Regions from separate parts of the Aliiglaciecola litoralis genome, predicted to be linked through region 1. Evidence: predicted binding sites of a transcription regulator. Region 1 holds the regulator's gene; the other holds the start of a gene.
What was found. The regulator LexA, encoded in region 1, represses DNA repair genes until DNA is damaged. The targets are predictions, from matches to a motif close to TACTGTATNNNNATACAGTA.
Positions count from the first base shown of each region.

Region 2: the regulator LexA is predicted to act here: its motif matches at 6,627-6,646, upstream of recN (DNA repair protein RecN).

Region 1 is NZ_BAAAFD010000002.1:603,986-620,371, reverse strand. It holds gene plsB (glycerol-3-phosphate 1-O-acyltransferase PlsB) at 1-2,294, opposite strand, end outside; gene lexA (transcriptional repressor LexA) at 2,499-3,122, shown strand; gene coxB (cytochrome c oxidase subunit II) at 3,602-4,756, shown strand; gene ctaD (cytochrome c oxidase subunit I) at 4,767-6,356, shown strand; gene ABD036_RS06470 (cytochrome c oxidase assembly protein) at 6,369-6,938, shown strand; gene ABD036_RS06465 (cytochrome c oxidase subunit 3) at 6,951-7,835, shown strand; gene ABD036_RS06460 (DUF2909 domain-containing protein) at 7,856-8,065, opposite strand; gene ABD036_RS06455 (SURF1 family protein) at 8,087-8,818, shown strand; gene ABD036_RS06450 (hypothetical protein) at 8,811-9,377, shown strand; gene ABD036_RS06445 (COX15/CtaA family protein) at 9,390-10,373, shown strand; gene cyoE (heme o synthase) at 10,383-11,297, shown strand; gene ABD036_RS06435 (SCO family protein) at 11,294-11,926, shown strand; gene ABD036_RS06430 (GNAT family N-acetyltransferase) at 11,935-12,585, shown strand; gene ABD036_RS06425 (dienelactone hydrolase family protein) at 12,780-13,688, shown strand; gene ABD036_RS06420 (polysaccharide deacetylase family protein) at 13,753-14,802, opposite strand; gene ABD036_RS06415 (MATE family efflux transporter) at 14,927-16,186, shown strand; gene ABD036_RS06410 (hypothetical protein) at 16,137-16,386, opposite strand, start outside.
Region 2 is NZ_BAAAFD010000001.1:628,402-644,787, reverse strand. It holds gene ABD036_RS02895 (ABC-F family ATPase) at 1-321, opposite strand, end outside; gene ABD036_RS02890 (NAD(P)/FAD-dependent oxidoreductase) at 445-2,076, opposite strand; gene fdxA (ferredoxin FdxA) at 2,274-2,597, shown strand; gene rlmE (23S rRNA (uridine(2552)-2'-O)-methyltransferase RlmE) at 2,615-3,235, opposite strand; gene ABD036_RS02875 (TrmH family RNA methyltransferase) at 3,518-4,267, shown strand; gene ABD036_RS02870 (outer membrane protein assembly factor BamE) at 4,455-4,811, opposite strand; gene recN (DNA repair protein RecN) at 4,916-6,598, opposite strand; gene nadK (NAD(+) kinase) at 6,717-7,592, opposite strand; gene ABD036_RS02855 (3-hydroxybutyrate dehydrogenase) at 7,682-8,446, opposite strand; gene ABD036_RS02850 (extracellular catalytic domain type 2 short-chain-length polyhydroxyalkanoate depolymerase) at 8,466-9,458, opposite strand; gene ABD036_RS02845 (E22 family MetX-like putative esterase) at 9,469-10,644, opposite strand; gene ABD036_RS02840 (GntP family permease) at 10,660-11,955, opposite strand; gene ABD036_RS02835 (TonB-dependent receptor) at 12,174-14,501, shown strand; gene ABD036_RS02830 (response regulator) at 14,642-15,283, shown strand; gene ABD036_RS02825 (PAS domain-containing hybrid sensor histidine kinase/response regulator) at 16,241-16,386, opposite strand, start outside.

The sequences.
Region 1 (16,386 bases):
AAGGTCGCCAGTACATTTTTATCGAAAAACTCAGGTGAGCTGATACCGTGCAAGGAAGATAATCGCTCGGCAAATTTGGCGCTTTGTTTTTCTAATGCACTGCGACTCATTTTATTTTCTTTGGCTAATAATGACAGCACTAACGCATAGCGTTGCAAGGTTTCTTGCACACAACGATTGAGTAGCCACAATGAGTAGAATGAAGTGGCAGTGGCGTCAGCGTGAGTTAGCTTTTTGCCGTTATTCACGATCATGCCCATCTCTTGCATGCTGTGTATCAGGCTTTCGGCATACTCACGGGCTTGCTCGCTGCTCATGTACAAAAACAATTCACGTTGTAACAGCGGGTACAATCGCATTACAAGATCGAGTAACTTGGTTTTCTCCATGCCATTTTTGGCAAACAAAATAGCGGCTATTAACCCTGGCATGGCAAATAAATGCAGAATGTTGTTTCGATAGTAAGTCAGGGCCACGGCGTTGCGACGCTCTAACGAAATGATCTTGCCGAAACTGTCTTCAGTGACGCGCATTTTGCCTAATTTAAGGGTCTTGGCCACAATCTCAGCGCCGGTTTTCTCCGGTAAGCTGACTAAACTGCTATAAGGTGAGAGTTTCAGCAAATGCAGGTAGTCATCGACTGCCTGTTCAAGTTCTTTTTGACCCATGGCAGACTTTTTCGCCGACAACAAACACAGCGCACAGATTGACATACCACTGATGGCGGCAGTTTGGTTGATGCGCATCATCACTTGATTAGCTAGAATATTGACGGTGGGCGTTAGCCAACTGGGCTTTTTGTCAGAGTCAGTCCCTTGTGCCTCTCGCCAGTTTGGCACTTGCGAATCGAGGAAGTTGTTCAGTTGAATGGGTTCGCCGAAATTCAAGAATCCATGACCGTAGTTTTTAAGTTTACGGACCGCTGAAAAAACGCCTAAAAAGGATTCTTTTTTCTTACTCTTGCCCTTGAGCTCTTTAAGGTAGCTGCCAACTTCCATAACGTGTTCATAACCAATGTAAACAGGCACGATACTGACCGGACGATTCACGCCCTTGATCATGGCCTGCAACGTCATGGCGAGCATCCCCGTTTTGGGGGGCAGCAAACGTCCAGTGCGGCTGCGACCGCCTTCAGCGTAATATTTAACGGAATAGCCTTTATTGAAAAGCAATTCAAGGTATTCACGGAAAACCGCGGTGTACAGTTTATTGCCAGCGAAACTGCGGCGTAAGAAAAAGGCGCCTCCGCGTCTGAAAATGCCGCCTACGGGCCAGAAGTTGAGATTGATGCCGGCTGCAATGTGCGGTGTCACTAAGCCTTCGTGGTAAATAACGTAGGTAAGCAATAAATAATCCATGTGACTGCGATGACAAGGCACATAAATAATTTCGTGGCCTTTTTGCGCCAAGGCTCTCACTTTATCGGCATGACCAACATCGATGCCATCGTATATTTTGTTCCAGATACGCGTCAGTACGCGGTCGCCGAAGCGGATCAGGCTTTCACGATAATCGGCGGCAATTTCATTAATATAGGATTTGGCCAAGGCTTTGGTTTTTTCGGGCGGCAGCTTTTTGAGTCTGCCTTCTTCGGCCATGGCATTCTTAACCGACGAAGAGCCCAGAATGGAGTTATATAGCTCTTGCTTCTCTAACAAGGTTGGACCATTGAATGCTTGGCGCTTACGATGAAAGTGAGTACCGGCTAACCTTATCAGTTTGTGGGCAATTTCCGCTTCAGTGCCTGGTAACCTAGTCATAGCGCGCGACGAAACGGCTTTACTGTATGAAACGAAATTGTCGCGACCTAGAAACAGCACGATAAAGAATTTACGTAACCAGCTGGGCGATGCTTTGTCGGCCAGTAAATCGGCTAACCCGGTCGATTTCCTTCCTGGTGCTCTACCCCAAAAAATAGTGACGGGCACGATTTGCAAGTCGAGGCTTTCGTCTTCGCGATGCAATTTAAATAGGTGAGTGAAATCAGCCGCTATTTTGGTACCTTTGATGGTGCGTCCAACCAAAGACTGCGGTTGTTCTAAAAATACGCAGGCGCTGTGTTCTTCCTTGCCGATGCGAATCGTCTTGTTAGGGCTGGGAAGATCAACTTTTTGCGTGGACATCTTCAATACCAATTGGTCGGTAATGGAGTGAGTCCGCAACACGTAAATAATCGGTTTGTTTTTGTCTATTCCTAACTCTTTTTCGATATCTGTAGGAATATTATTTACTTTCACCAGCCATTTAACCGGTAACGTAAACAAGGAAAGCAGCAATTTATGCAGCCAGACCATATATCACACCTTGAGGTTTCAAAATCAACGGGAGCATAGCACGAAGCCGTGAATTATGCCTTTTTATGCTCGGTTGAAAAGCTAAATTTTGAGTTTGCCACGAAGAATCAGCGGAAAACCTTTTGAATTGATCATAACAATGTTTGTTTTCTAACATTAACTGTATATACTGACAGTTAAACTGTATAGAAAAACAGGCTGGTCATGCGTCCACTAACTCCAAGACAAGAAGAAATTTTACAGATCATTAAAACCACTATGTCTGAAACAGGCATGCCTCCCACGCGCGCTGAAATAGCTCGAACCTTAGGGTTTAAATCTGCTAATGCCGCTGAAGAGCATTTAAAAGCGTTGGCGCGAAAAGGCGTGATAGATATCTTACCTGGCACTTCTCGTGGGATTAAATTGAATGTTCCTCTAGATGATCAAATCGAAGAGCTCGGATTGCCACTTATCGGTCGTGTGGCCGCGGGTGAACCTATCTTGGCAGAAGAGCATGTAGAATGTCATTACAAAGTAGATCCGGATTTATTCAAACCCAGCGCTGACTTTTTACTGCGGGTCAGCGGTATGAGTATGAAAGACATTGGCATTTTAGACGGTGATCTGTTGGCTGTTCATCGCACCACCGATGTGCACAATGGTCAGGTAGTGGTCGCCCGTGTGGATGAAGACGTTACCGTAAAACGCCTTGAAAAACGCGGCCGCGAAGTGTTGTTACATGCTGAGAACGAAGACTTCAGTCCGATTAAAGTCGATTTAGCCAGTCAACCCTTCAATATCGAAGGGATTGCCGTCGGTGTTATTCGTAACGCCGATTGGATGTAAAAAGAGTTAGCGAACTGCCCACCTCAAAACAGCGTTAGAGGACAAGGATGTCCTCGTAGTGAGCCAATTTTATCTATCCGGCAAGCCTTTTAAACATGACTAAAGTCGATCTGCACTTCATGAGTCGAGCCGGTTTTATGAAGTCCATTTTCATCTGCTTTGTTTTTCACTTTAACTGATTAAAGTAACAGCAAGATCGTCGATCTGCACTCATCTGATCCCAAAAGCTTGGCGTACTGTAGAAATAGGTTTTGCTCATAAAAAATGCACACAAGCTGATTTTGGATAAAAATCAAGCGCTTGTTCAAAAGAATAACAAAAAACACTAGACTCAAACGCCAAGTTGGGTGATTCTTATACCGCTTTTTACAACGTCATAACAAAAATAAATCAAGTCATTTACCACTACTGAGTTTTTTTGCGGTTAATCACTGTTCGTTACTCCCTTGGCAAAGACTTATTTCAACAGGAGGTGTTGAGTGAAAAAGATATGGTCCAGCGCATTAGCATTACTAGTTAGTTGCTTTGCGTTTGCTGTCTCAGCAGAAACCAGTTCAGCTGTTGACCAATATCAGTTGAATTTGCGCAAAGGTGTCACTGATATTAGTGGGCAAGTCTACGACTTACATATGCTGATGTTTATCATCTGTGTAGTCATCGGCGTGCTTGTATTCGCGGTCATGTTTTGGAGCATGATATTCCATCGCAAATCACGTGGCGCTAAACCAGCTAATTTCCATGAAAGTGTCAAAGTAGAAATTGCTTGGACAATTATCCCTTTCATCATTTTGGTCGTTATGGCGTTTCCAGCTGCCAAAACCTTGATCGCAATGGAAGATACCAGTGAACCTGATGTGACCGTTTTGGTGACCGGGTCTCAGTGGAAGTGGCACTACAAGTACATGGATAATGACGTTGAGTTTTATTCTACACTTGCTACTCAGCCTGAGCAGATCAACAACAAATTCGACAAAGGTGAGAATTACTTACTTGAAGTAGATCGACCACTTGTCATTCCTACCGGCAGTAAAGTGCGATTCTTAGTAACCTCTGATGATGTTATTCACTCTTGGTGGGTGCCTGACTTTGCAGTTAAAAAAGACGCAAACCCTGGCTTTATCAATGAAGCTTGGACTAACGTCAATGAGCCAGGTATATACCGTGGCCAGTGTGCTGAGCTGTGTGGTAAAGATCATGGCTTTATGCCAATTGTGGTCATTGCCAAAGATCCTGCTGACTATCAGGCATGGATTTCAGAGCAACAAGAAGCACAACGCAAAGCCAAAGAAGAAGAGCAGCGTTTACTAGCGATGAATATGAGCATGGAAGAGCTGATGAGTACTGGCGAACAAGTTTACTTGCGCACCTGTGCCGCGTGTCACCAACCCAATGGTCAAGGTCTTCCGGGCGTATTCCCTGGGTTAGCGGGTAGCGAAATGGCGCTAAATGATATTCAAGGTCATATCGATATTGTTGTGAATGGTAAAGCAGGCACATCAATGCAGGCCTTTGGTAAGCAGCTTACGATGAGTGAAGTCGCAGCAGTGGTAACCTACGAGCGTAATGCTTGGGGCAATAACACTGGCGATATGATTCAAGCAAAAGACGTCAATGCCGTCATAAACGGAAAATAGGAGGTTGGTTATGAGTACCGCAACAACAGAACTAGATCACGATGACCATCATCACCATGCTCCCAGCGGCATAAAACGTTGGCTATATACAACCAACCACAAAGATATAGGTACCCTATATTTGTGGTTCGCGTTCATCATGTTTTTAATTGGTGGCGCAATGGCCATGGTGATCCGCGCTGAATTATTTCAGCCTGGTTTACAAATAGTAGAGCCAAACTTCTTTAACCAAATGACCACAGTGCATGGATTGATCATGGTGTTTGGTGCTGTAATGCCAGCCTTTACAGGCTTGGCTAACTGGTTAGTACCAATGATGATTGGTGCGCCAGATATGGCACTGCCAAGAATGAATAACTGGAGCTTCTGGATACTACCGGGTGCTTTCACAATTCTTCTAGCATCTTTGTTTATGGAAGGTGGCGGTCCTGCGTTTGGTTGGACTTTCTACGCGCCTTTGTCTACCACATACTCGAATGACACTACCGCACTATTTGTGTTCTCGGTTCACATTATGGGTATTTCATCCATTATGGGAGCGATTAACGTCATAGTGACGATTTTCAATATGCGTGCCCCAGGCATGACATGGATGAAAATGCCGTTGTTCGTGTGGACTTGGTTAATTACGGCATTCTTGTTAATCGCCGTAATGCCGGTATTGGCCGGTGCAGTAACAATGGTTTTGACTGATAAGTTCTTCGGTACTAGCTTCTTCGATGCGGCTGGTGGTGGCGACCCTGTAATGTTCCAGCATATATTCTGGTTCTTCGGTCACCCTGAAGTGTACATCATGATTTTGCCTGCATTTGGTATTATCTCGGCGATTATCCCAACCTTCTCGCGTAAGAAGCTGTTTGGCTACGCGTCTATGGTATACGCAACAACGTCAATCGCCTTGCTATCGTTTATTGTGTGGGCTCACCACATGTTTACGACAGGGATGCCGGTGGGGGCCGAACTGTTCTTTATGTTTGCCACTATGCTGATCTCAGTCCCTACTGGGGTAAAAGTGTTTAACTGGGTTGCTACTATGTGGCGCGGGTCCTTGACCTTCGAAGTACCTATGTTGTTCGCGTTAGCCTTTATCGTACTTTTCACCATTGGTGGGCTGTCTGGTTTGATGCTGGCAATAGTGCCGGTAGACTTCCAATACCATGATACTTACTTTGTGGTAGCGCATTTCCATTATGTACTAGTGACAGGCGCAATCTTCTCGATTATGGCCGCGGTCTATTATTGGTTGCCTAAGTGGACCGGTAAGATGTTCGATGTGACTTTGGCTAAATGGCATTTCTGGTGTTCATTGATTTCGGTAAACGTGTTGTTTTTCCCAATGCACTTTGTCGGATTAGCGGGTATGCCTCGTCGTATTCCTGATTATGCATTGCAGTTTGCTGACTTCAACAAGTGGATCTCTTTAGGTGGCTTTGCCTTTGGTCTATCTCAGCTAATTTTCTTAGCCTTGCTGATCAAAGCGTGTCGTAAGAAAGGTGAGCCTGTTTCTGCACAAGTGTGGGAAGGGGCGGAAGGACTAGAATGGGAAATCCCCTCTCCAGCGCCTTATCACACCTTTGAAACACCACCTGTGATCAAATAAAAGAAGATTGACATGAGCGAAGCAAAGCACGATCAAAAGGACAAAAACGGCAAGCTTGTTTTCAAGCTTGTCGCCACTGTGTTCCTGATGTTCGGTTTTGCTTTTGCGTTGGTTCCGCTGTATGACGTATTTTGTGATATTACCGGTATCAATGGTCGTACCGCAGATTCAGCAGCCGTTTATGAATCGGTAGAAGTTGATCGGTCGCGTAAAATTACCATTGAGTTTATCACCCGTACGAATACAGGCATGCCGTGGGAATTCAAGGCTCAAACACGTAAAGTGGAAGTCTTTCCTGGCGAGATGAACCAAGTCGATTTCTACGTTAAAAATGCGACTAATAAAGATTATGTAGCTCAGGCTATTCCTTCGGTATCACCGGGAACAGCAGCGCTATATATCAATAAGACTGAGTGTTTCTGCTTCAATCACCAGCCCTTAGCGGCAGGTGCAGAAGCGGTAATGCCGATGAAGTTTTATATTGATCCACAACTACCCAAAGATATTACGTTTTTTACGCTTCAATATACCTTGTACGACGTAACCGCTAGTGCCCAAGATGTTGCAATGAATCAAGGTTAAAAAGGAAAAAAAATGGCACAACAACAAGAGTACGAAAAATATTATGTTCCCGAGCAAAGCCCTTGGCCTATTGTTGGCGCGGTGGCTTTATTCTTAATCGCCTTTGGTGCTGGCAATTTCGTTGTCGAACAAACTCGCGGCGAATCAGGCTACGGCGGCTGGGTCCTTACCGCTGGTTTTGCAACTTTGCTAGTGATGCTAGTGGGTTGGTTTAGAAATCAGATAGAAGAATCTATGTCTGGGTTGTATAGCGCACAATTAGGGCGCTCTTACCGTCAAGGCATGGCATGGTTTATCTTCTCGGAAGTGATGTTCTTTGCCGCCTTCTTTGGCGCGTTATTCTATGCCCGTATGATTTCTATTCCATGGCTTGATGGCGCGGGTAATAATGCCAGTACTGCGGCGGTTCTTTGGCCTGATTTTGAGGCTATGTGGCCACTGACAACCACCCCCGCAGGTGTTGAAACCACTGCGATGCCGTGGACTGGTCTGCCTTTATACAATACGATTATATTGATGATCTCATCGGTAACTTGTCATATGGCACACGTTGCGCTTGAAAAGCAAAACCGAAAAGCCCTAAAAGGTTGGTTGGGTGTCACTATTGTTTTGGGTTGTATCTTCTTGTTCATGCAAGTGGAAGAATATATCCACGCATACACAGAAATGAACCTCACCTTACAATCAGGTATTTACGGCAACACCTTCTTCTTACTGACGGGCTTCCACGGAATGCACGTGACGCTGGGAACTATCATTTTAATGGTATTGTTCTTTAGGGTGTTGAAAGGTCACTTTACGCCAGACAATCATTTTGCCTTCCAAGCAGGAAGCTGGTATTGGCACTTTGTTGATGTCGTTTGGGTAATGCTGTTCTTGTTTGTTTATATCTTATAGAAACTGATAATTCGCGCCCATTAATACGGGCGCGGATTTGGTTCAATCAATCCAGTCACAACTGCTAGTAATAATAAAATCACAATAATGACGGACGTCAAAACCCGTCTTCCAATATATTTACTCATAGGAGGCTGGTCCGGGTCGTTTTTCAGCATAATCACCATGGCGCGAAACAGGTTGTACACCATAAACAGCAGCAATCCGCCTACGATTAGTTTAACTAGCAAAATCGATTTCTCCTCTACTCAATGACTACAGATTCAAAGTCTTCATCAGACCAGAAACCACCTTACTTTGCCACTTTTTTCACCTTGGTTGCGGTTGTTTTGCTGATCTCATTAGGATTTTGGCAAATGCAAAGAGCGCAAGAGAAGCAAGAGCGTGTGACACAAATTGAGCAACGTCAATCGGTGTCTAGATTGTCATTGGATACTGTGCTTAACGAGCAAGACAGGCGTGACTTACCTTTCGAGGTTAAAGGGGCGCTGCAGCTCGATAAGGTATTTTTATTAGACAATCGAATTGAAACTGGTCAAGTGGGTTTCCATGTATTAGTGCCACTTGAGACTGAGTCCGGTGTGTTGATGATTAATTTTGGTTGGATAAAGGCCAACGCGTATCGAGATCAGTTACCGCAAATTCAACTCAACCAAGATACCTATTCTTTTTATGGCATAAGTGCGGTGCCGACGCATAATCCCATGGTGACAGAAACAGCGACTGCATCGGCTCCTTGGCCTCGCGTTATCCAGAGTATCGATTTGACCCTGATGAGTGCGTTTTTAGACCACCCATTGCTACCGGTAGTCATGCAACTAGCACCTGAACATCAAATGGGCTTTGTCAGAAATTGGCAGCCAGTGGTCATGGCCCCCGAAAAACATTATGCCTACGCACTCCAGTGGTTTGGATTGGCGTTGGCCTGCGTCATCATTTATTTTGTTGCACTTCGAAAAAGGAGATCTAAAACTCATGACTGAGGTAAACCCCAAGCCTAAGAGTAAAACCCCAATGCTTATGGTCGTGGTATTTGTATTACCCGTAGTTCTGGCCTATTTTGCCCTCCAATTTGACTGGTTCAATAAAGCATCAACTAATCGTGGCGAGTTGCTGTCGCCGACCCTTGATTTAACACCAGTATCATCTGATCTCGAAGCCAAATGGCGGCTATTGTATGTAATGCCGCAAAATTGCTCTGCATCTTGTGAGAATGCGCTTTATAGCATTAATCAAATATGGGTTGCGCTAGGTAAAGAATCTGACCGCGTAGAGCCGTTAGTTTTGCTAACGGAAGACAGTGAACGTCCTGAAAATACCGAAATGAATAACCATCCGCACATTCAAGTGTTAACCACATCACGACAAAATGTAAATAAGGTGTTTAAAGATGGCGCCACAGATGGTATTTTCATCGTCGATACGTTAGGGAATATCATTCTAAAGTATTCATTAAAACAACAACAAGAAGAAGCGATTCAACAAAGTCGCGATATATTGGCCGATTTGCGAAAAGTGCTTAAACTCTCCCGTATCGGCTAGGGAATGGTAGTAATGAAAAAATTAGTGCTGGCAGCCGTTATGCTTGCAGTTGTGGTAATTATACTGGGTGCCTATACGCGACTTACTGACGCGGGTTTGGGCTGTCCAGATTGGCCAGGGTGTTACGGCCACCTCACTGTACCTAAGACACAAAGCCATATTGAAATAGCAGAGAATGCATTTCCAGACCGTCCGTTTGAAGCCCATAAGGCGTGGAACGAAATGATCCACCGTTATGCCGCTGGGATGCTTGGATTAGTGATATTAGCGATCTTCATTATTAGCTTTATAAAGCGTAATTATCACAGTCCAGTCAAACTGCCTTTTTTCCTATTGTGCCTCGTCTGTTTCCAGGCCGCTTTAGGTATGTGGACGGTGACGCTAAACCTACTGCCGGTGGTGGTTATGGGGCACTTGCTGGGCGGGTTCGCGGTACTTTCATGCTTGTATTTGTTATACCTACGTTTGTCAGATTATCGGATTCCCGGCGGTGACGCTGCGATGAAGAAATTCGCCAAATACAGTGCCTTAGGTATTGTGATACTAGTCGGACAAATTGCGTTGGGCGGATGGACGTCGGCTAATTATGCTGCGCTGGCGTGTGTCGAGTTCCCACTGTGCGGTGGTGGTGATGACTGGGTAAGTAAAATTGATATTGCTGGCGCTTTTAGCGTGCCTGCTGCCGAAAACTACGAATTCGGTGCCCACACTGCAGAGGAACGTATGACCATGCACGTTGCGCATCGAATTGGCGCCATCATTACTTTTATTTATTTATGCTGGCTTGCAATCAGACTTTACGTCAATGCTGCCTCGCAGATGATTAAAAGCATGGTCATCGGCTTGGTATTAGTGCTAGGTCTGCAAATCATGCTGGGTGTCAGTAACGTATTGTTCAGCCTACCTATTGCGATTGCGGTGATGCACAACGCGGTAGCGGCATTCTTATTATTGATTATGGTGAAGCTCTGCTACACCCTGTACCGAAAGACTTAGGAGACCGATGTGCAAAAGACCATCGACGGAACCTACGCAAAAGCACCTAGTGCTTCTGCAACATGGCGAGACTACTACGAACTAACCAAGCCAAAAGTAATAATGTTACTGTTGTTAACGGCACTGGTGGGCATGTGCTTGGCTACTGACGGTTGGGTTAGTTGGCAAATTCTAGTCGCAGGGCTAGGCGGTATAGGGTTACTTTCATCTGCTGCGGCGGTCATAAATCATGTGGTCGATCGCAAAATCGACAGTAAAATGGCGCGAACTTTTAATCGACCTGTGACGAAAGGCAAAATTAGCCCAAAACGGGCACTACTTTTTGCGTTGCTGTTAGGTGTGGCGGGATATCTTTGCTTAGAGTTATGGGTAAATAGACTCACTGCGGTACTTACCTTATTAAGTTTGGTTGGCTACGCAGTGATCTACACCATGTATCTAAAACGTGCCACGCCGCAAAATATCGTTATAGGTGGCTTGGCAGGCGCAGCGCCACCGTTACTTGGTTGGACAGCGGTAACAGGCGAAATTCATTCTCACGCATTGTTGCTGGTATTGATTGTATTTACGTGGACACCGCCCCACTTTTGGGCGTTGGCAATACATCGAGTTAAAGATTATGCCAAGGCTGAGATCCCTATGTTGCCCGTGACCCACGGCGTGGAATTTACCAAAACATCAGTGCTACTTTATACATTACTACTCACTATCGTGTGCTTGTTACCCTTTTTAACCGGTATGTCAGGTTTAATCTACTTAGTGGGTGCCTCGTTATTAAATGCAGGTTTTATGTATTACGCATGGAAACTGAAGTTTGCTAGCAATGAAGCCACTGCCATGAAGACCTTTGGGTTTTCCATCGTGCATTTGATGGTGCTTTTCGTTGTGTTGCTGGTAGATCACTACTTTAAATTCTCACTATGAAACAGCAGACCTTAGTCGGCATTGTTGCAATACTTGCATTGATCGCAGGATTGTATGTGGCGGTGGTGATAGCGCCCCCGGGTGAGACGAAATATCTGAGTGAGTACCCGCAAGCACGTGCGTTACCAGATTTTGAGCTCTATGATCAAAATGGCGAGAGCTTCAACAACTCTCATCTGCTGGATCATTGGACGCTGGCGTTTGTGGGGTATACCTTCTGTCCCGATATCTGTCCTACCACTATGGCGGAGTTAAAAAAGATCTATCCTGAACTATCAAACATTGAATCTGAGTTTCCTGTTCAAGTTTGGTTTTTATCTGTCGATCCTGCTAGAGATACGGCGGAGCGCCTTAATCAATATGTGAACTTCTTTAATCCAGATTTTATTGCTACCTCTGGAGAGCATAGGCAGCTGTTCCCGCTGGTAAGAGGAATGGGCATGATGTACTCCATGAGCGACGATATGAATGACCCAAATTACCTTGTCGACCATAGCTCATCGATTACCGTGATCAACCCTAAAGGGCATGTAATTGGCAGGTTTAAGCCGCAATTTGAACCCGGAAAATTGGCCATTAGCGACAGTCAGCAAATACTTGAAGATATGCCAATACTCGTCACTCGATAGAGGTGATTATGCCAACACCTGTGGTGGTGCAAGCGCAGCAATCTGATGCCGAGTTACTCGCTTCTCTTATCTATGCTTCTGCAGCAGAAAACCTCAATAGTGTGTTCAGCGGCCATAAAGACGACTTAACCACCGCTCAGCGAACAAAAATCAGTGTCGCCTACTTACGGCAAGCGTTGCAGTCTGCAGATGGCCAATTCGGTTACCAAAATCAATACGTCATTCGACATGGAAGCGACCTCTCAGCGTGTGTGAGCTTTTGGGTTAACCCTATGCCCGATTCATTTAAACAAGCCACCTTAACGAGCCTTTTGAATTTCTTCAGTGGTTTAGACTGTGCATTGATTCTGCGTAACAGCCAACACTTAGCGCAGTTAGTGCAAACTCCAGACGATCAATCGCTCAGCGTCGGCCATTTAGCGGTAGGTGCAAAATATCGTCGTCAGGGGCACTCCAAAGCGTTATTGGATTTTTGTGAACAACAAGCACGCTCACTGGGTAAAACGCGTTTAATATTGGACTTAAATGCGACTAATGACGCCGCACTTAAGAGTTACCAGTCTTTTGGATTCAAGCCAATTAATACAGTCTCGCCCACAGATGAAGGGATTGCGTTAGGTCTTAGTGCCCATATTCACATGTGCAAATCGTTACGTTAGTCTTTTTCTGGCGCTGTGCGTATCACTTTCTAGCACTATGTGCGATTTGATTGTACTGACTATGCAACGCTTTAAAGATCGCAATTTCAACTGAGAATTACCTAATTCCGCTTGATACTTCTATGCTTACCATAAAGCCGCTAGCACCGTTAGCTTAAAGGGTGGGCGATACACTTTGATGAGGAAAATACCCCATGGCGATTCAAACCAAAAACCAAGTCATTCCCCAGCAAGCTTTCGATTGGTATGACGAATATGCCCACGGTGACATTGATCGCCGAACCTTTCTCACTCGTTTGTCTTCACTTGCGCTAAGTGGGTTGGCTATCTCAACTATCGCTGACTCGCTAACGCCAAATTATGCGCTAGCGGAACAAGTGTCCTTTAATGATCCCGATATTACCGCCCGTTACCAAACCTATGATTCACCCCAAGGCCACGGTCAAGGAAAAGGCTATTTGGTGCAGCCTAACTCACTAACAACACCGGCACCTTGTGTATTAGTGGTGCATGAAAACCGTGGGTTAAACCCTTACATTAAAGATGTTGCAAGACGCCTAGCCAAAGCCGGTTTTATCGCATTTGCTCCTGATGCTTTGTTTCCTTTGGGCGGATACCCAGGTAATGACGACGACGGTCGAGCGATGCAACGTTCGATGGACAGGGATAAAATTGAACAAGACTTTATTGCCGCCGCGACCTTTTTAAAGGCGCACGACAAAGGCAATGGAAAGTTAGGTGTGGTGGGATTTTGCTTCGGTGGTTACATCAGCAATATGTTGGCCGCCAGTATTCCTGAGACAATAGATGCGGCGGTGCCCTTTTACGGTTCGCCGGCTAAGTCAGAGATTGTTAATCAGGTACAAGCGCCTTTACTTATTCAACTTGCGGAGTTGGATAAGCGCATCAATGCTACTTGGCCAGACTATGAAGCTGTGCTCAAAGAAAATTCTGTTAACTATACCGCGCACGTTTATGCTGGTGTGAATCATGGCTTTCACAACGACTCAACTAGTCGCTATGACAAACCCGCGGCTGAATTAGCGTGGCAAAGAACTTTGGATTTTTTCAATACTCATTTGCGTCAACCTAAGACCAGCTAAGCGTAAAAATTGCCTTATTGAGGGGCACTTATTATTCAGCGTTCAGGTTGTTTTAGTGTGCCAGTTAATCCGGCCACTGATGATCTTCTGTGGGCACAAACCAAGGTTGTGAAAACCAGTAAAATCGACCTTGATGGCGTTGACTCGGTGCGGTGCAATTAACTCTAGAGCGTCCAACAGACAACGGCTTTTCAAATGAAAAGGTGAAACTGGATTGTTGCCACTGGGTGCTTATTTGTTGCCCTTCAAAATAGCAAGCAAGTTGGTTCGACAAGATATCACTGGTTTCTATGGTCACCGTTTGGGTTGGCTGGCGATCCGCAAAAGTTAACTGCGGTTGCTGGATTTTTGTCGCTATTACAGGCATATCTAAGCTGTTTAACTTCACTTTTAAGGTGTCTAAATTGGCATAAATGCCAGCCGCGGGAAAACGTGGAAGTGCACCAAAATTGCTGTTGCTTGAGACTGCGCCTGAGTGCTGACCAAATCCGATATACCCACGTTCTTGAATGGCCTCACTTAACGCTTGATTGTATTCGCCATAAGGGTAGGCCAATAATTTATGACTATGACCCGTTTTTTCATGCAACACCGCTTCGGCATGCTCTATGTCTTTGAGAGTAGCGTCTAGCCAGTCATCTTGCTCGCTACCTAATAACAGGTGCTTGTGCTTACTGGTATGATTGGCAAAGGTTACGCCCTCTTTTTGCAGCTCGGCTACTTCCTCCCAGCTCAGTTGTTGGCTTTCATTACCAATAACATCGGGATTGATAAAGATGGTGTACGGAAATCCGTGTTTGCGCAAAATTGGGTGGGCATTTTGTGCAATATTTTGATAACCATCGTCAAAGGTGATGGCGACCGCCTTACCCGGCAGTGGGCTGCTCGTTTTTAGGCTTTCGATTAATTTGGGTAAACTCACCACATTATGATTTTCTGCCAAATACTGCATGTGCTTGGCAAAGTTTTCAGCACTGATGGAGGTACTCGGTGGTGTTTGATCACTGACATGATGATACATTAAGATCACGCCATGCCCAGTAGTGGCAAAAGTCGCCGCAGTAAAGCAACAAAAGAAACACGCGGCTCCGATCAATTTTTGTATGATGTGCATAACTAACCCCCTTTGCTATCAATAAGAGATCCTAGCATTGCCCAATTCATTAGACCATGCCAAACCTAGTCTTGGTGCAAAAAAGCGCAGCGCCCACTACGCACTACTAGCCTTAGTCGTGCCAATGTTACTTGCCCATTTAACCGCGCCATTAATGGGACTGGTCGATACCGCCGTATTGGGGCATATGCAAGGCAGTCATTATTTAGCCGGTGCTTCTTTTGCCGCTTTGGTGTTGACCCAAATATATTGGATTTGTGGTTTCATACGGATGTCAGCAACAGGGCTCAGCGCGCAGGCTCGAGGACAACAATCTACTGAAGCCGCCAGCCGCGTGTTATATCAAAGTTTATTCAGTGCTGTAGTGATAGGTGCGGCGATCCTGGCACTGGGTCCACTCATTCTGTACGTCAGTTTTGTCTTCACGGATGCCAATGATGCGGTATCCAAGGTCATTGAAGATTACTTCTATGTTCGTTTGTGGGGAGCGCCAGCGGCACTGGCCAATTTAGCCCTCATTGGCTGGATGCTAGGCCAACAACAGGCTCGGGCAGTTATGGCAATTCAGATTACCGGAAATTTGTTAAATATTGGTCTCAATCTACTGTTTGTCTATGTGTTCGATTGGGATGTAAAAGGGGTTGCTGGTGCCAGCGTGTTTGTTGAATACTTCATTGCGTTTGCGAGCTTGACGTATATCTTTAAAGGCGGGATCCGCCACCTGCAGTTTTCATGGCTAGGACTCAAAAGTTTATCCGTCATCAGCAAACTCAATTCCGCTATGCTGGGCAGAAATCTGGCATTGCAAGCGTGCTTGGTGTTCATGACATTTCAGGGACTCAGGCTCGGTGAACAAACCGCCGCTATCAATGCCATTTTAATGCAGTTTTTTGTATTGATTTCCCTTGGACTCGATGCGGTGGCCTATGGTGTCGAAGCTAAAATAGGCGAAGCTAAGGGCGCAAAAAGCCCCCGCGAGTTAAAATCAAATGCCTTGATTGGCCTGTTTTGGTCAAATGGTTTTGCTCTCGTTTATACCCTGCTTTTCATCTTTTTCGGCGTCACTATTATTCATCTACTCACCGATCTTGAATCGCTTAGAGAGGCTAGTTACCAATTTTTACCCATGGTGTATGCATTGCCATTGGTTGGGCATTGGTGTTTCTTGATGGACGGCGTGTTTGTGGGGCTAACGCGAGCCAAAGCGATGCGTAATAGCATGGTGCTAGGTGCACTATTAGTTTTCTTTCCTGTTTGGTGGTTTCTGCAAGAACATGGAAATTGGGCTCTGTGGCTAGCGCTTTTGGCCTTACTTGCGTTTCGCGGGGTCAGTCTCAGCGCTTATTTTGTTTATCTCGCTCGGCAGCACCGCCTAATCGATTGAGGGTCTGTGAGAAGCGATTGGCAAAAATGCCTAAGTAGCCTTTAGCGGCAATCAAAAAACCGACCGCCAGCAATATCACCGCGGGAATTTGCAGAAAAATCCAAAACTGTAAACCCACATAAATCAGCACCACGCCGAGCACAAAAATGCCAAGGCCGATTTTAAAATCGGCCCAGCTTTTATGAGGATTGCTTCCCCAG
Region 2 (16,386 bases), on a different contig from region 1:
CTCTGGATTAGCGTAGATAGCATCACGTTCTTGTTTAACGGCCCATAGCTCTTCGTGACCCATGATCACCGTGTCGATGACAGAGTATTGCTCAAAGGCGAACTGGTCTTGTTTTAATTTACCAATACGTTCGTTCGGATCTTTTGAAATATTGCCTGCAGAGGGCTCTAAATCACCACCCAATATTTTCATAAAGGTTGATTTACCGCAGCCATTAGCGCCAATCAGGCCGTATCGGTTTCCTTCACCGAATTTAACTGAAACGTTTTCAAACAGGGGTTTTGCACCAAACTGCATGGTGATATTGGCTGAAACTAACAAGATGATTTTCCTAACAAAAAGTGCTGTGCATAGCAGTGGATTAAATTTAGCGGCGGATTATGCCACAGATCCGACGTGAACCCCATATTAACCTGAACGATAGAATGGCCAAGCCTTGCTATTTTACTGTGTTTCGTTAATCTGAGATTGACTTGCCAAAGCAACGGCTTCAGCCACCCGAATGCCATCGATCCCTGCTGACCATATTCCGCCAGCATAGCCAGCCCCTTCGCCTGCAGGATACAATCCTTGGACATTGATACTTTGATAATTTTCATCACGTTTTATACAGATGGGGGAGGAAGTACGGGTTTCTACGCCAGTTAATAAACCGTCAGCTTTGGCAAAGCCATTGATTTGTCGATCAAAAGCCGGGATTGCTTCGCGAATGGCCTGAGTGACATAGTCTGGCACCACTTTACTTAAATCCGTTAATGTTACGCCTGGCGTATAAGAGGGCGAAACGTCACCTAGCTGCGCGCTTGGTTTTCCGACCAAGAAGTCGCCAATTAACTGTGCCGGCGCGTGGTAATTTTCACCGCCTGCGCTAAACGCGAGTTCTTCTAGTTGACGCTGCAGTTCAATCCCTGCTAATGGATGATCTGGATAATCCTGCTCCGGGGTAATACCCACAACAATGGCGCTATTGGCATTACGTTCGTGACGAGAATACTGACTCATACCGTTGGTGACTACGCGGCCTGGTTCAGAAGCTGCAGCTACAACGGTACCTCCTGGGCACATACAAAAACTGTAAACCGTTCGTCCGTTTTTACAGTGGTGGACCAGTTTGTAGTCGGCAGCGCCTAAAATGGGATTTCCGGCGTTATCGCCAAAGCGACATTGATCAATCATGCTTTGCTCATGTTCAATGCGAAAGCCTACTGAAAAAGGCTTTGCTTCAATGTAAACGCCTTGTTGATATAGAGATGCAAAGGTATCACGAGCACTGTGACCAACGGCTAGTATAACCTGCTTACAGCTTAAGTATTCGTCTCCTGATAAATGTAACCCTTTGATCTTGTAATTACTTTGGTCGCCTTCCAAGTCCAATTTTTCGACTCTTGTGCTGAAACGAATTTCACCGCCAAGCGCGATTATTTGCTCGCGCATCTTTTCCACCATATTGACTAACTTAAAGGTGCCAATATGGGGTTTGCTGACATACATTATCTCTTCGGGGGCACCAGCAGCGACAAATTCATGTAATACCTTACGACCATAATGTTTACGATCTTTGACCTGACTATAGAGTTTGCCATCGGAAAACGTACCGGCACCACCTTCGCCAAATTGCACATTTGATTCAGGGTTTAGAGGTTGTTTTCGCCAGAAGCCAAACGTGTCTTTTGTGCGCTCACGTACCGCCTTGCCTCGTTCTAACACAATGGGCTTGAACCCCATCTGAGCTAAAATTAAAGCCGCAAATAAGCCGCACGGTCCTAGGCCAACCACGACTGGTCGGTGTTTAAGCTCTGTGGGCGCTTGTGCAACAAATTTATAGCGCATATCGGGCGTGACTCGCACCCTAGGATCGCGCTCAAATTGTTGTAGTAGTGCAGTTTGGTCCTTAACTTCAACATCGAGTGTATAGATAAGTTGAATGTTTTTATTATTACGTGCGTCATAACCGCGCTTAAATAAGTCAAAGGAGATCAGTTGACTCTTATCGATATTGAGTTTCGTTAAAATGGCAAGTTCAAGTGCCTGTTCATCATGATCAAGGGGTAATTTAATATCGGTTAAACGCAGCATAACATTGTTACTCTTTTATCGCCGGACAGCCTTTCTGTCAGGGCGAGGTATTTTAAATCAGCTATGGTTTTATAGATAGCCCTGTTTAGACAGTTATAGCGGCAAATTGCGCGACTGAAATCATAAAGTAACTTGTGTTTTGACCGCGCTACTTTAAAATGCGTCAGCATGCCGAATCTTCAATTAATTAGCCCAACATGACCTTTGTAGTAACCGACAATTGCATTAAATGTAAATACACGGATTGTGTTGCCGTTTGCCCAGTAGATGCTTTTTTCGAAGGGCCCAATTTTTTGGTGATTGACCCCATCATTTGTATCGACTGCGCCTTGTGCGTTCCTGAATGCCCAGCTGACGCTATTTTTCAAGATACTGAGCTGCCAGCCGAACAAGTGCATTATTTAGAAATTAACGCGCAATTGTGCCAAGAATGGCCAAATATTACTGAGTTAAAAGCCGCACCAGCCGATGCCGATAAATGGAACGGAGTAGCGGAAAAATTGCCCTTATTAGAGCGATAGCGTCAACATAAAAGCAGCTAGCCTTTAAACCCTTTGGCAACGATATAAACTTCGCGGGAACGGGGACGAGAAGCCGCAGGTTTACGTATTAACACCTTATTAAACGACGTTTTGACATCTTTTACATATTCTTCGTAGCCCACACCTTGGAACACTTTAGCGCAAAAGCTGCCACCGGGTTTGAGTACGTTACGTGCCATATCTAGGGCTAATTCCACCAGATAAATTGAGCCGTATTGATCGGCGGCATTCACACCGCTGATGTTGGGTGCCATATCAGAGATGACCACATCGGCTTTTTCATTATTCAAAGTTTCGAGTATTTGCTCGTAAACTGCTTCTTCGGTGAAATCACCTTGGATAAAGGTAACGCCAACAATTCCGTCCATAGGCAAAATATCCGAAGCGATAACGCGTCCTTTATCGCCTACCCAAGGGGCAACAATTTGTGACCATCCACCAGGAGCAGAACCGAGATCCATCACGGTATTACCCGCGCGGATTAACTTATCTTTTTCGTTGATTTCAATCAGTTTGTAACTGGCACGAGAACGATAGCCATCGGCTTGGGCTTTCTTTACGTATGGGTCGTTGACGTGTTCGTCTAACCATTTCTTGCTGGTTTTTGATCGTGCCATAAAGTGAATCTGCTATTGGTATTACTAAAACGGCGCTTATTGTAAGCTGGCCCACTGGATTTGCAAATTCCTTCTGAGTTTAAGTTGTTAATTTAACCTGAACCGCTCTTTTTAGAGAACTTTTTGTCTAACTTAAATTTGCAAAGTGTTACCATTAGTTGCTTTCAAAAAGATTAATTACATTGAATATATTCTCCAGCCGACGTAGCAAACACGAGTTGTGTGAAATTGCTGGTTGTGCGATTTGTTTTATTAAGATCAAGACGTTAAAGGTTAGCTGATATGAAACTTGATGATGTTAAAAAGCTGCATCAGAAGAAATACCGCACACAATTCGGCCATTATTTGGTCGAAGGCGAACACCTTATTCTTGAGTTGCAAAAAGCCGCGAAGTCACAAGTCAATTTAGCCAATACCACTTTGTACGTGACCCAAGAATATCAAGATTGGGCAAACCAGTTAGATATGAATGCTAACATAGTCACGATTAATCAAAAGCAAATGAGCCAGATCAGCAATACCAAAACGCCACAGGGTATTATTGCCTGTGTACCCTTGCCAGATCTATCAGCAACTCAAGTTCCCGCAAAGCGGTTGCTCAACGAACGCTGCATCTACTTGCACGAAGTTCAAGACCCGGGCAATTTAGGCACGATATTGAGAACCCTCGCATGGTTTGGTCACTTTCGACTTTTACTAAGTGCCAATAGTGTGGATCCATTCAATCCCAAAGTGGTGCGGGCCAGCATGGGCGCAATTTTTCATGTCTCGATTGAACAAGATGTCGAGTTAAGCGACTTACAAAACCGATTTAACAAATTTGCTTATTTAGATATGCAAGGAACGCCAGTAAATTCTGCGCAGTTTGCTGATCACGAATGTTACTTATTTGGTAACGAAGCACGAGGTGTGCCCAGTGAAGCCTTGTCAGCGTGTAAAGCAGATGCATTTACTATCAAGGGAAATGGCAGCATTGATTCACTTAATTTAGCCAGTGCGGTAAATATATGCGTCTACCAATTGTCTATTTGATTTTCCACAAGTTTGCCTAACTCGTGTAAATAATAGCTTGTTAATCACACCGTAAAATCATCATCCAGTGACAAGAGATTTACTTGGATTAACTGAAAGCTTCCGTAGGTATTTAATTATAGTGAGTGACTGACAAGTACAAGTCGTATCGCTTTTCTTACTTGCCAGATCACACTTACCTAAGACGTTACTCGTCTAGTGGCGTATTGAAGTCTTCTGAGAGCTCGAAATCACCTGTGACGCTAGCCACTCTGTCTTCTTTAAACTCAATAATGAGTTCTTTACGGAAGTCTTCGCCACGCTTGCGCATGCCGCGTTTCATTTCGTAGACATAGTACCAGGTGTCATGATCAAACGAGTCTTGAACTACGGGCCTACCAAGAACATATATAACTTGTTCTTTGGTCATTTCGATACGCAGTTGATCAACATCCTTTTGTTGCAAAAAGTTTCCTTGCGGAACGTCAATACGATAAATCCAATCGACACAACCGGATAAAAACAAACTAGTGCATAGGATTATTAACAGACTTTTATACTTCATCGACTCATTCATTGTTAAAGATTAATTGTTCGAAAGCTTCTTCAGCTCATTCAAGAGGTGCATGCTAACCTACCAAGCATTGGTCAATCAATCTTTAATCGGTATTACTGGTAGCTTCCAAGCAGTTCTTTTGCGTTGGCCAATGCGGTTTCAGTCATGGTATCTCCAGCTAGTAGACGTGCTAACTCCTCAATTCGTTCAATTTCATTTAAACAAATCATATGTGTTTCAGTGGTCTTCTTATCAGAGAACTTGGTAACAAACATCTGTTGATGCCCACTGGCTGCCACTTGAGGTAAGTGAGTCACACATATGACCTGACAAGAATGACCTAGTTTGCGTAACAATTTACCGACTACAGAAGCGGTAGGACCGCTAATGCCTGTGTCTACTTCATCAAAGATCATGGTTGGAATTTCATTGCCATTGGCACTGATCACTTGCAAGGCTAATCCGACTCTGGAAAGCTCGCCCCCCGAGACAACTTTGTCCAACACATCAGCGGTCATGCCAGGGTTGGTGGAGATTAAAAACTGAACTTTATCTAATCCATTAGCGTTTGCGTGCGCGTGTTCGTCAAATTTGACATCTACTGCAAACTTAGCGTTAACCATGTTCATTGAATGAATATGTTTTTCCACTTCTTTGGCTAATCGTTTAGCCGCGCTAAGTCTTGATTGGCTGAGTTTACTCGCCAGCTTTATATAATCTTTTGAATATTCATCTAGCGATTGTTGTAGCTCATCAAGTGATTCGTCATCAGACGATAATTGGTTTAACTCATTTGCCAATCCTTGGTGATATTCAAACAACTCTTCTGGCCGTACATTGTGTTTACGTGCAAGAGCCAACGCCTGAGAGAATCGTTGCTCAACGTGATGCAAGCGCATAGGGTCAATCTCTAAACCCTCGGTATAAGAGCGCAACTGACCTGAGGCTTCATCGATATTAATAAGCGCTTCGTTAAGGATAGCGACAATAGGAGACAACTCTGCGTCGTGCTCTTCGAGTTCACTTAGCATATCGATACTTGACTGTACTGCATTCAACGCGCAACTTTCGTCGGCATCAAATAACTTATAAAAACTTTTTTGGGCGCTTTCGAGTAATGCTTGGCTGTTACTCAAACGCTTATGTTCTATCTCTAACTCAGAAAATTCGTTTTCTTCAAGGTTGAACTCATTTAGCTCTTTGACTTGGTAGGTTAATAAGCTTTTTCTATCCGCCCGCTGTTGCTGACCAGCCATAAGTGCTTCGAGCTGTTTTTCCACATCATGCAAACGCTTAAAGGCTGTTTTAACGTTTTTAAGCAGGGTGGGGTGCTCTGCGTAGTTATCCAGTACATTTCGTTGTACATCACTTTTTAGTAGTTGTTGATGGGCATGTTGACCGTGGATACTGACCAACTGGCTGCCTAGTGAACGAAGTTGCTGTAACGACACCGCAATGCCATTGATGTAGGCTTTTGAGCGACCTTCAGCAGAAATGATCCGCCGTATCACGAGTTCAGATTGCAAATCATCATCTTCGAGCAGATCATGTTCAACTAACCAACGTGAGGCGTTATTAAGTTTACTCAGGTCAAAAGTGGCGCAGACATCGGCTTTATCACTGTTTGCTCTAACCATTCCTGCATCGGCTCTATCCCCCAAGCAAAGTCCCAGCGCATCAATTGCTATTGATTTTCCGGCACCCGTTTCGCCAGTAATGACACTTAATCCGCCATTAAAATCGATATCGAGCGCTTTAACAACGGCGAGGTTTTTGATTGAAAGATGAAGTAGCATAGAGCCCACATATGTTTATATATACAGTAACTGTAAATATATACATTAAATTTCATGTGTAAAGTAAAAATTGTGAAAAATACGTCTCGTTTTTGACTACTGTTGAATTAACAAATGCTTAGTAGAGTTTTGAGCCCCAACCGAGCTTGGTGCGCAGCACATTAAAATAGTTGTAATCTTTAGGGTGAATGAGCGATAGCCGATCTTTGTTCTTACGGATCCGTATTTCATCACCCGGCAGCACAGTAAGTGCGATGTGGCTATCACAGCTAACTTGTAAGTTGTCGGTGTTGTCAAATGAGACTTTGGTGCGAATAACCGAGTTTGCATCAACCACAATGGGACGACTACTCAGTGTGTGTGGGAACATAGGAACCAACGTGACCGCATCTAGATTCGGCGTCAATATTGGTCCACCACCTGACAAGGAGTAAGCGGTTGAACCGGTTGGCGTTGCTACAATCAGGCCATCCGAGCGTTGACTGAAAACGAAGTTATCATCGATATATACCTCAAACTCCATCATGTGCGCCACTTTACCGTGATGCAAAACCACTTCATTTATCGCCGAGTTTGAGCTTTGTTGTGCGCCGTCACGGTACACTTCAACTTGCAAAATAAAACGTTGCTCACGAACACACTCGCCTTGGAATATAGACTCCAATTGACGTTCAATGTCATCTGGGTTGATATCTGTTAAGAATCCAAGGTTGCCGCGGTTTACTCCCACTACGGCGACATCATGTTTGGCTAATATTCGTGCTGCACCTAACATGTTGCCATCACCGCCAACCACAATCGCTAAGTCAGCCTGAAGTCCAATCTCTTCCAAATCAGCGGCCTCAAAGCCATTGCCATGCAGCATGCTGGTCACTTTGCTTTCGACCAAAATGCGACAGCCTTTTTGCTTTAAAAACTGCAAAATAGCGTTAAGGCTTTTGTTCGCGCCTTCATGGGCAGGCTTGCCGATTAGACCGATGGTTTTAAATGGCATAGGGTTTGTTTGACAATCACGGTTGCGTTAAGTGAAATGCAGTATAACCATGCTTTTTGCTTAAAACCAAGAGCAAAAGTCAATGTCGACTATCTTGCTGTCCAACCACCGTCTATCACAATCGCTTGAGCGGTGATATTTCGCGCCGCATCACTGATCAAAAATTCCGCACTGGCGGCCAATTCATCCACCTCAATGAACGCCTTTTTAGGCATGGGTTCAAGCATGATTTTGTTGATCACATCATCCTCGCTGATACCATTCTCAACTGCCTGAGCCGCAATCTGTTGCTCTACCAATGGCGTTTTTACATAAGCTGGACATAGGGTATTGACCGTTACATTACAATCGCCTGTTTCTAATGCCAAGGTCTTGGCAAAGCCCAATAATCCATGTTTGGCCGCGACATAAGCGGATTTGTACGGAGAGGCGACGATAGAATGCAACGAGCCAACATTGATAATACGGCCGAAATTCTGGGCGCGCATGCCAGGTAGAAATGCTTTGGATAGCAGGGCAGGGCCAACCAACATTATATTAATCAGCATTTGCCATTTTTGCGCTGGAAAGTCCTCCAACTTTGACACATGTTGTACCCCTGCATTGTTGATGAGAACGTCAATTGGCGCCCCCAATTTATCTGGCAGGGCCTCAATTTGAGTGACGTTGCTGACATCCAACTGGACATGTTCAACTGTTATACCAAGCGCTGCTAACTTGGCACAGGCGTGTTCACACGCCTGTGGATTGATATCGGCAATGATGATGTGATGACCTTGGGAGCCCAGATGCTGAGCAATACCCAGCCCTATACCACTGGCTCCACCAGTGATGAGAATTCGACGACTTTGCATAATTTCTCTCTTAGTTGACTTACTTTGATGCTGGTTGAGCGATTGATAACAGCATATTTTTTACTGCGCGGATTTGTTCGCCATCCGCGGTGGCGTAGTCCTCACCTGTATATCCCCACCAATCCCAACATCCTTGCGGATTTAATGGCATCATCATTGATGACTTAGTTTGTGGGTAGAGCACCACCAAATTATTGGTGTCAGCCCATTGGTTCAAGCCATTGTGCTGTACAAATTGTTGGCCAACAGCCTCGGCATTTTGATTACAGCCGTGAAAACTAACATGGACTTCACATTGTTCCTTATCAGCACATTGGGCAGGAACATAGGCATAGCCTAAATCCGCTAATGACGATGCGTCTTTACCGCCGAGCTGTTGTTGATCAAAGGTCACTACTTTGCCTGATAAAGTGGTTGCCTTAGGATTGAGTTCTGTTTTTAAAAACGTCAAAAATTCACCAGCAGCATCATAATTACAATTACCAATGAAAGGCGACTCTGAGGTGTCACAAGCACTACCGAAGTTGGTGGTGGGGAGCAAATGCGCCATTGCTTTATCGTCGACGTAACGAATTTGTGCTTCTGGCACCCAGGTTTTGTATTGTTGATATAATGCTTGAGTGACGGGCTCGACTATTTTGCTGTCCAAGGTGCCGTGGAACAGCCAAACACGGCTGTTTTTTAAATTGTCTGTCGAGGCTATCTTTGCCTGTTGCTGATAATTTTGAATTTGCTTTTGCAGCTGTTCTAACGATAATTCATCGCTGGTTTTATTCACACACAAAGTCAAAGCAGTACTAATTGAGCCTTGTGCACAATAGTAAGGACCGGCAGCAAGAATAGCTGCGCCATCAACCCAGTCTGAATGGGCCAAATGGAATTGGTTTGCCATATATCCGCCACTAGATAATCCAGATACCGTGATTTTGTCGATATTGATATTTAGCTCTGGCAAGGCGGCATGAATTGAAAAACTGCATAGTCCAAGCGCGAGGGGGGCGATGATTTTCATGACTATTTCCTTATTGGTCTTGCAAAAATGTGCGAATAGATTGTGCGTGGCGTTCAATGCCAACCACCCCTTCTAGATGTCCAAGATCGCCGTCAACTACCACCAATTGTGAGTTTTTGTTGAGCTTCTCCAGTTGTGCATGGGTGTCTTTAGCGTGATATGGCATTAACAATAAATCTGAACTTGCGGTTACAAACAGGGTTTTAGCTTTGATTTTATTTAGGGCATGCTCAATGTTATCGCCATGTCCGGCGATGAATAATTGACAAGCACGAACTAAATACAACAAATGGTTGGCATCCATCGAAGTCGCGCGCTGTTTAGCACGAGAACGCAACCAATCAACAATGCTGTGAGATTGTCTGATATCTGCAAGAGGAGAAGATTCTTGGGCTGAATAATTCATTTCACCGCTTCCGACTTGATTAAAAAACGCGGGTGTTAAGGCATTTTGCGTGATCAACATCAATGAGGCAGCTAATCCATCGAGCGGAGCCGATGAGTCGTAATAATTTCCTTGTTGCCAGTTTGCATCAAGCTTTATCGGTGTCGCCCAATGCTCCAAATAAGCGGTAGTCCAAGCATCAGATTGGCTAGAGCCTATGACCGATACCATCCGTTGTACCCACTCAGGATAAGCAACTGCCCATTCAATCGCCTGCATTGAGCCCATTGAGGGACCAACAACGGCAAACAATTGTTGAATGCCGAGTGACTCCAATACGGCTTTTTGCACGTTGACAAAATCTCGTATGGTGACAACCGGAAAATCTAAACCATAAGGTTTGCCGGTATCGGGGTTGATTGACGCCGGCCCCGTGGTGATCACATACGGATCATGAACGCCAAGATTTGCCAAACTATCTACACTGATGACGAAGAAGCGGTTAGTATCAATGGCCTTTCCTGGACCAATGAGAGCATCCCAGTATCCACTTGCCTTATCGTCAGCTCGATACTTTCCGGCCGCATGGGAGTTACCGGTAAAATAGTGAGTTACCAATATGACATTGGATTTATCGGCATTGAGTTCACCATAACTTTCCCAGCCAACGGTAACTTGCTTGATTGTTTTGCCTGCAAAGGTCTCAAAGTTGTCCATGCTAAAAGCTTGCTTTGTGACTAACAACTGCGCATTTGCGCTAAGTGCTAGTAAGGTTAACAGGGCGAATAATAGTCTATGCATTTGCAATCTTTTTCCTTAGAACCAGTTAAATAGCGCAATCGCCAAGCACAAGCCTAACAACGGAATAACAACCGTTAATGCACCCACGGCCCAATAAGCACGTTGGTGAGTTTCATGGCAAATGGCACGGATAGTGGTTACTACGTAGCCATTGTGTGGCAGAGAATCTAGTGCGCCAGACGAGATGGACACGATGCGATGTAATTGTTCTGGATCAACGCCTTGATCCATATAATGTGGACCAACAAGGGGCAGGGCAATAGCTTGGCCGCCAGACGCTGAACCGGTTAAGCCCGCAATAACGCTAACCGCAATAGCTGCGCCAATTAATTCATTGCCTGGAATGCTGGTCATCACTAAAACCGCTTGTTGAAAGGCTTCGGTAGATTTGGCAATAGTGCCAAAACCGACCACCGCAGCGGTGTTACCGATGGCAACTAACGCGCCCGTTGTGCCTAAACTTACTGCCGTTTTAATATCATGAAAGTATTTATAATTAATGATCATCAAGGTCAATACACCGCCACCTAAGGCAATGATTAAGGCCATTTGTTGTAACGATTCGTGAAAGGTAAATGACAACACCAGTACCACTAATAGCGGAATTAACCCCGTAATAGGATGAGGGTAGTCTCGCTCTGGAATAACGGGATCATGATCTTTGACTTCAAAGCGCTCGCCAGCAGCTAAGGCTTTGTTGATCATCTTTCTTATCCACCAAAAACCCAACGATGCCATAAAGATAGCCACGACTAAACTGACCTCCCAGCCTGCAAAAGGAGAGGTGCCAAGGTACTTAATTGGGATCCAGTTTTGGATCTCGGGTGAACCTGCGGATGTCATGGTAAAGGTCACCGAGCCAAAAGCTAAGGCTGCTGGGATAAAACGTCTAGGTAAATCGGCGTCTTTAAAAAGACTCAGGGCCATGGGGTAGACAGAGAAGGCCACTACGAACACACTTACGCCGCCGTAGGTCAAAATGGCACAGGCAATAACCACCGCCGCGACGGCATGTTGCTTACCCAGTTTATTGATAATGGCTCTAGCAACCGCATCAGCAGCCCCCGTATCTTCCATGAATTTGCCAAACAAGCTGCCGAGCAAAAACATAAAAAACCATGCTGCGACAAAGCCAGCAAACCCTTGCATATAGGTTTCGACAAAATTTAGCTCACCAACAAACACCGGTAACCCACTGGTCATTGCAACAATTAAAGCGCACAGTGGAGCGGCAATAAAGAGGTTCATTCCTCTAATCGTGAGGATAATGAGAAGCACCAAGCCGCCAATTAAACCAATAAGACTGAGCATGTTCTTTCCTTTGTTATTACGTCATGATCAAACACTCTGTGACCGCAGGTGATTACATCATACCTATAGTGTTCATGTTTTTTGTCCGCTGGGACATAGTACTATGGTACTAAGGCAATCTGTTGAGTTCTCGATTAGAGTATGACTCTCTTGCTGTGACCGCAGTTGTTCTACACAACAAATATAAAAAACGAAACTGTGTAAAAAAGGACACCATAATGAAAACTACCAAAACACACGCGCATCCACATCGATTCAAGCTATCTACCTTAGCTTGTGCAGTGGCTTTATCAAGTATGTCTGCCAACCTGCTGGCTCAAGAAACAAAAGGTGGCTTAGAAAAAATTGAAGTGACTGCCCGTAAAACGGTGGAAACATTACAAGAAGTGCCTATTGCGGTGACTTCTGTCGGGGCGGCTAAACTCGAAGAAATCGGTGCATCGGTTATCACTGAAATCGCACAGTTCTCGCCAAACACGACCTTGCAAACCAGTCGCGGTACCAACTCAACATTAACCGCCTTTATTCGTGGTGTTGGCCAACAAGATCCGCTGTGGGGTTATGAGCCTGGCGTCGGGATTTATATCGACGATGTTTACGTGGCACGTCCTCAAGGTGCAGTACTTGACCTGTTGAATGTTGAGCGAGTCGAAGTATTACGCGGTCCACAAGGTACGCTATATGGTAAAAATACCATTGGTGGTGCGATTAAATACGTAACCAAAGCAATGACGGGTGATCCAACATTGAACGTCCGCGCCACTGTGGGCAGCTACGGACAAAAAGATCTCAAAGTCACCGGCCAACTGCCGTTGGTTGATAACAAACTCTACATCGGTGCTGGTTTTGCCAGCTTAAACCGCGACGGATTTGGGACTTTTTTACAATCTGCCGTGCCAAATCAAGATACCGAGAACTACAACAAAGACGTTACCGCTGCGCGCTTAACATTGGAATTCACTCCAACAGATGATTGGTTTTTCCGATTAGGCTGGGATAAAACCAAAGATACTTCTAATTCTAAAGGTGGCTTCAGGTTGCTTCCTAGTGTGTTAACTGACGCGCCTGTACCAGATAGCGTATATGACTCTTACACTAGCTTACCCACTGAAAACTTGGTGGAATTGGAAGGCATTAGCTTCATGGCACAGTGGACAGTGACGGATTCGTTGTCGCTGAAATACATAGGTTCATCCAGAGAAAGCTACTCTCCGACCAACATTGATTTTGATAACACGGCCATCGATATCTTTGATGTGCCTGCTATCTACGAAGATGAAAATACCACGCATGAGTTACAAGCCTTTTACGGTGGCGATAGTTTTTCACTTGTGAGTGGCCTGTACTATTATGACGGTGAGTCTTGTGGGCAATTTGAAGCTATCTTAGGTTTCCTCGGACGCGCTGCATTTGGCGTACCTGGCCTAACGCGCGAAGTTAGCGGTTGTAACAACAGTGAAAGCGTCGCAGTTTATGCACAAGCATCAATTGACTTGTCTGAAGACTTATCGATGACCCTTGGTGCGCGTTACACCGACGAAGAAAAACAAGCCTATGTTAATAACGGTTTGATATTCGACAACGTGTATCCTGAAACCAATTGGATCCCAGGTTATGTGCGCCCAGATGGCCAACTAGTGCCACAAGTGTTGGGTTCTGATAGTGATGGTGATGGTACGTTAGATGCGCCAGCGTCAAAAAGCTGGAGTCGTTTTACGCCTAGAATTGGCCTAGAGTATCAAGCTAATGATGACATGATGTTATTTGCTAGTTTCTCGCAAGGATTCAAATCGGGTACTTTCAACCCTAGAGCGACAGTAAATGAGCCTGCGGTTGATCCAGAAATTGTAGATTCTTTCGAAGTAGGGATGAAAGCCGATTGGTCAGACACTCTGCGTACCAACTTGACATTTTTTGCTCTGGACCACAAAGACCGTCAATACATTTCAGTGTTACCGGGCGAAAGCTCAACGGACCTAAATCAATTTTTAGGGAACGTGGGTAAATCGAATTCAAAGGGCTTGGAAGCTGAGATCACCTATGCCGCTTCTGATAACTTAACCTTTGATATTGCTTTAGGTTTTATCGACCCTGAGTTTGAAGAGGTGCTTGAGCAAACAGTTGATGGCCCTATCAATATTGCAGATAGCTTTTCAATTTCTAATACACCTAAAACCACCGCTAATTTTGCCATGAACTATGTGATGGAAACCGGCAGTGGTGATGTAGTATTTAATGCCAATTATTACTACCGCGGAGACTATAGCTTGTTTGAACAAGATAACTTGTTGAATCAAGAAAGCTATGGTCTGCTTAATTTGAGTGTGGTTTGGTACAGCGATGATGGTCATTGGAATGTGGGATTACATGGTAAGAACCTCACCGATGAACAATATCTTGTGGGCGGCTACCAATTTGTAACGCCTGATCCAAGCGACCCCAGTGATATCAGTAAGTACACCCCCGGTTTAGGTGGTGATAACACGCTGATCGGTTATTACGGTGATCCAAGAACGGTTCATTTGACCGTGGGTTACTCTTTCTAAGTTCTATTGTGTTGTGTGTCTTGTGTTTTGGGCGGCTCTGCCGCCCTTTTTTATGTTTACCACAATAACAACTTGAGGTTATCCATTGCCTCTTTTATGCTCTTTACTTCCTTTTCTGTTAGGTTTGAAAAAGTGGTTCCATGTCTGTAAAAGCGCTTATCGCCGATGATCATCCATTATTTCGTGTGGCTCTTAAGCAAGCCATCAGTACCTTGCTTGATGATGATATTAAAGAAAGCGCCAGCCTGACTGAAACCCTTAATATGCTGCAAGCCAATAGCGATATTGAGCTGGTGTTCCTCGATCTGAATATGCCGGGCAACGATGGTTTATTTGGCTTAAGTCAAATCCGCTTGCGTCACCCCGATGTATTGGTGGTGATTGTCTCTGGCGAGGAAAAGCTACAGATAATTCAAAATGCCATGAACCTTGGTGCCAGTGGTTTTATTCCCAAATCCAGCTCGTTGGAAGATATTGCCGATGCCATAGAGAAGGTGTTGGACGGAAGACAGTGGTTACCCGAACATCTTGCTGAACGCGTTAAGGCAGAATTGCCCAGTGAAGAGTCAGAGTTTGCCAAAAATCTAGAACAACTCACACCTCAGCAATTTGTGGTGCTTAAAATGATGGCCGACGGTCTGTTAAATAAGCAAATTGCTTATGAGCTAGGCATAAAAGAAACTACCATTAAACAGCACGGTTCAGCCATTTTGAAAAAGCTAAATTTGAACAACCGCACGCAAGCCGGTGTGTTATTCAAGCAATTGATGAATCAGTCTTAAAAATACTGTCATCCGAGTGCGAAAAATCCATCATGCCCGAGTGTAAGGAGCACCGTCACCCGACCGCGCAAAATACCGTCATGCCCGAGTGCTCTTGTCGGGTATCTGTGTGGCATTTCTGTGTAGTTGAACGAGATCCCCACTAACTACATGTGGGGATGACAGGGATAGGGATGCGAAAAATCCGTCATGCCCGAGTGCTCTTGTCGGGTATCTGCTTGATATCACTGTGTAGTTGAACGAGATCCCCACTAACTACATGTGGGGATGACAGGGATAGGGATGCGAAATACACCGTCATGCCCGAGCGTGCAAAACGCACCGTCACCCGAGCGCGCAAAATACCGTCATGCCCGAGTGCTCTTGTCGGGTATCTGTGTGGCATTTCTGTGTAGTTGAACGAGATCCCCACTAACTACATGTGGGGATGACAGGGATAGGGATGCGAAATACACCGTCATGCCCGAGTGTAAGGAGCACCGTCATGCCCGAGTGCTCTTGTCGGGTTTCTGCATGATATCACTGTGTAGTTGAACGAGATCCCCACTAACTACATGTGGGGATGACGGGGATAAGGAAGTGGGGATGACAGGGATAATGATGTGGGGATGACGAGGAGCGAGACGTGGAACTAACGGCAGTTACAACCGAGCGCAAAACGCACCGTCATGCCCGAGCGCGCAAAATACCGTCATGCCCGAGTGCTCTTGTCGGGTATCTGCATGATATCACTGTGTAGTTGAACGAGATCCCCACTAACTACATGTGGGGATGACGGGGATAGGGAAGTGGGGATGACAGGGGATAAGAAGTGGGGATGACGGGGATAAGAAGTGGGGATGACGGGGATAAGGAAGTGGGGATGACGGGGATAATGATGTGGGGATGACAGGGATAACGATGTGGAGATGACGGGCCGGTCGGGTAGGTAGACCGAGCGTACTAACTTTTAGAAAGTTAATCTTGGCTAACCACTTTTGATTGTCGCAACATGCGTTTTAGTGCGGCGCTTTTAAGTGGTTTGGGCAAAAACAGCAATTCGTTTTCTAATGCTTGTGTGCGAATTTCGTCACTGCGATCTGATGAGTTTAGGATCCCTATGA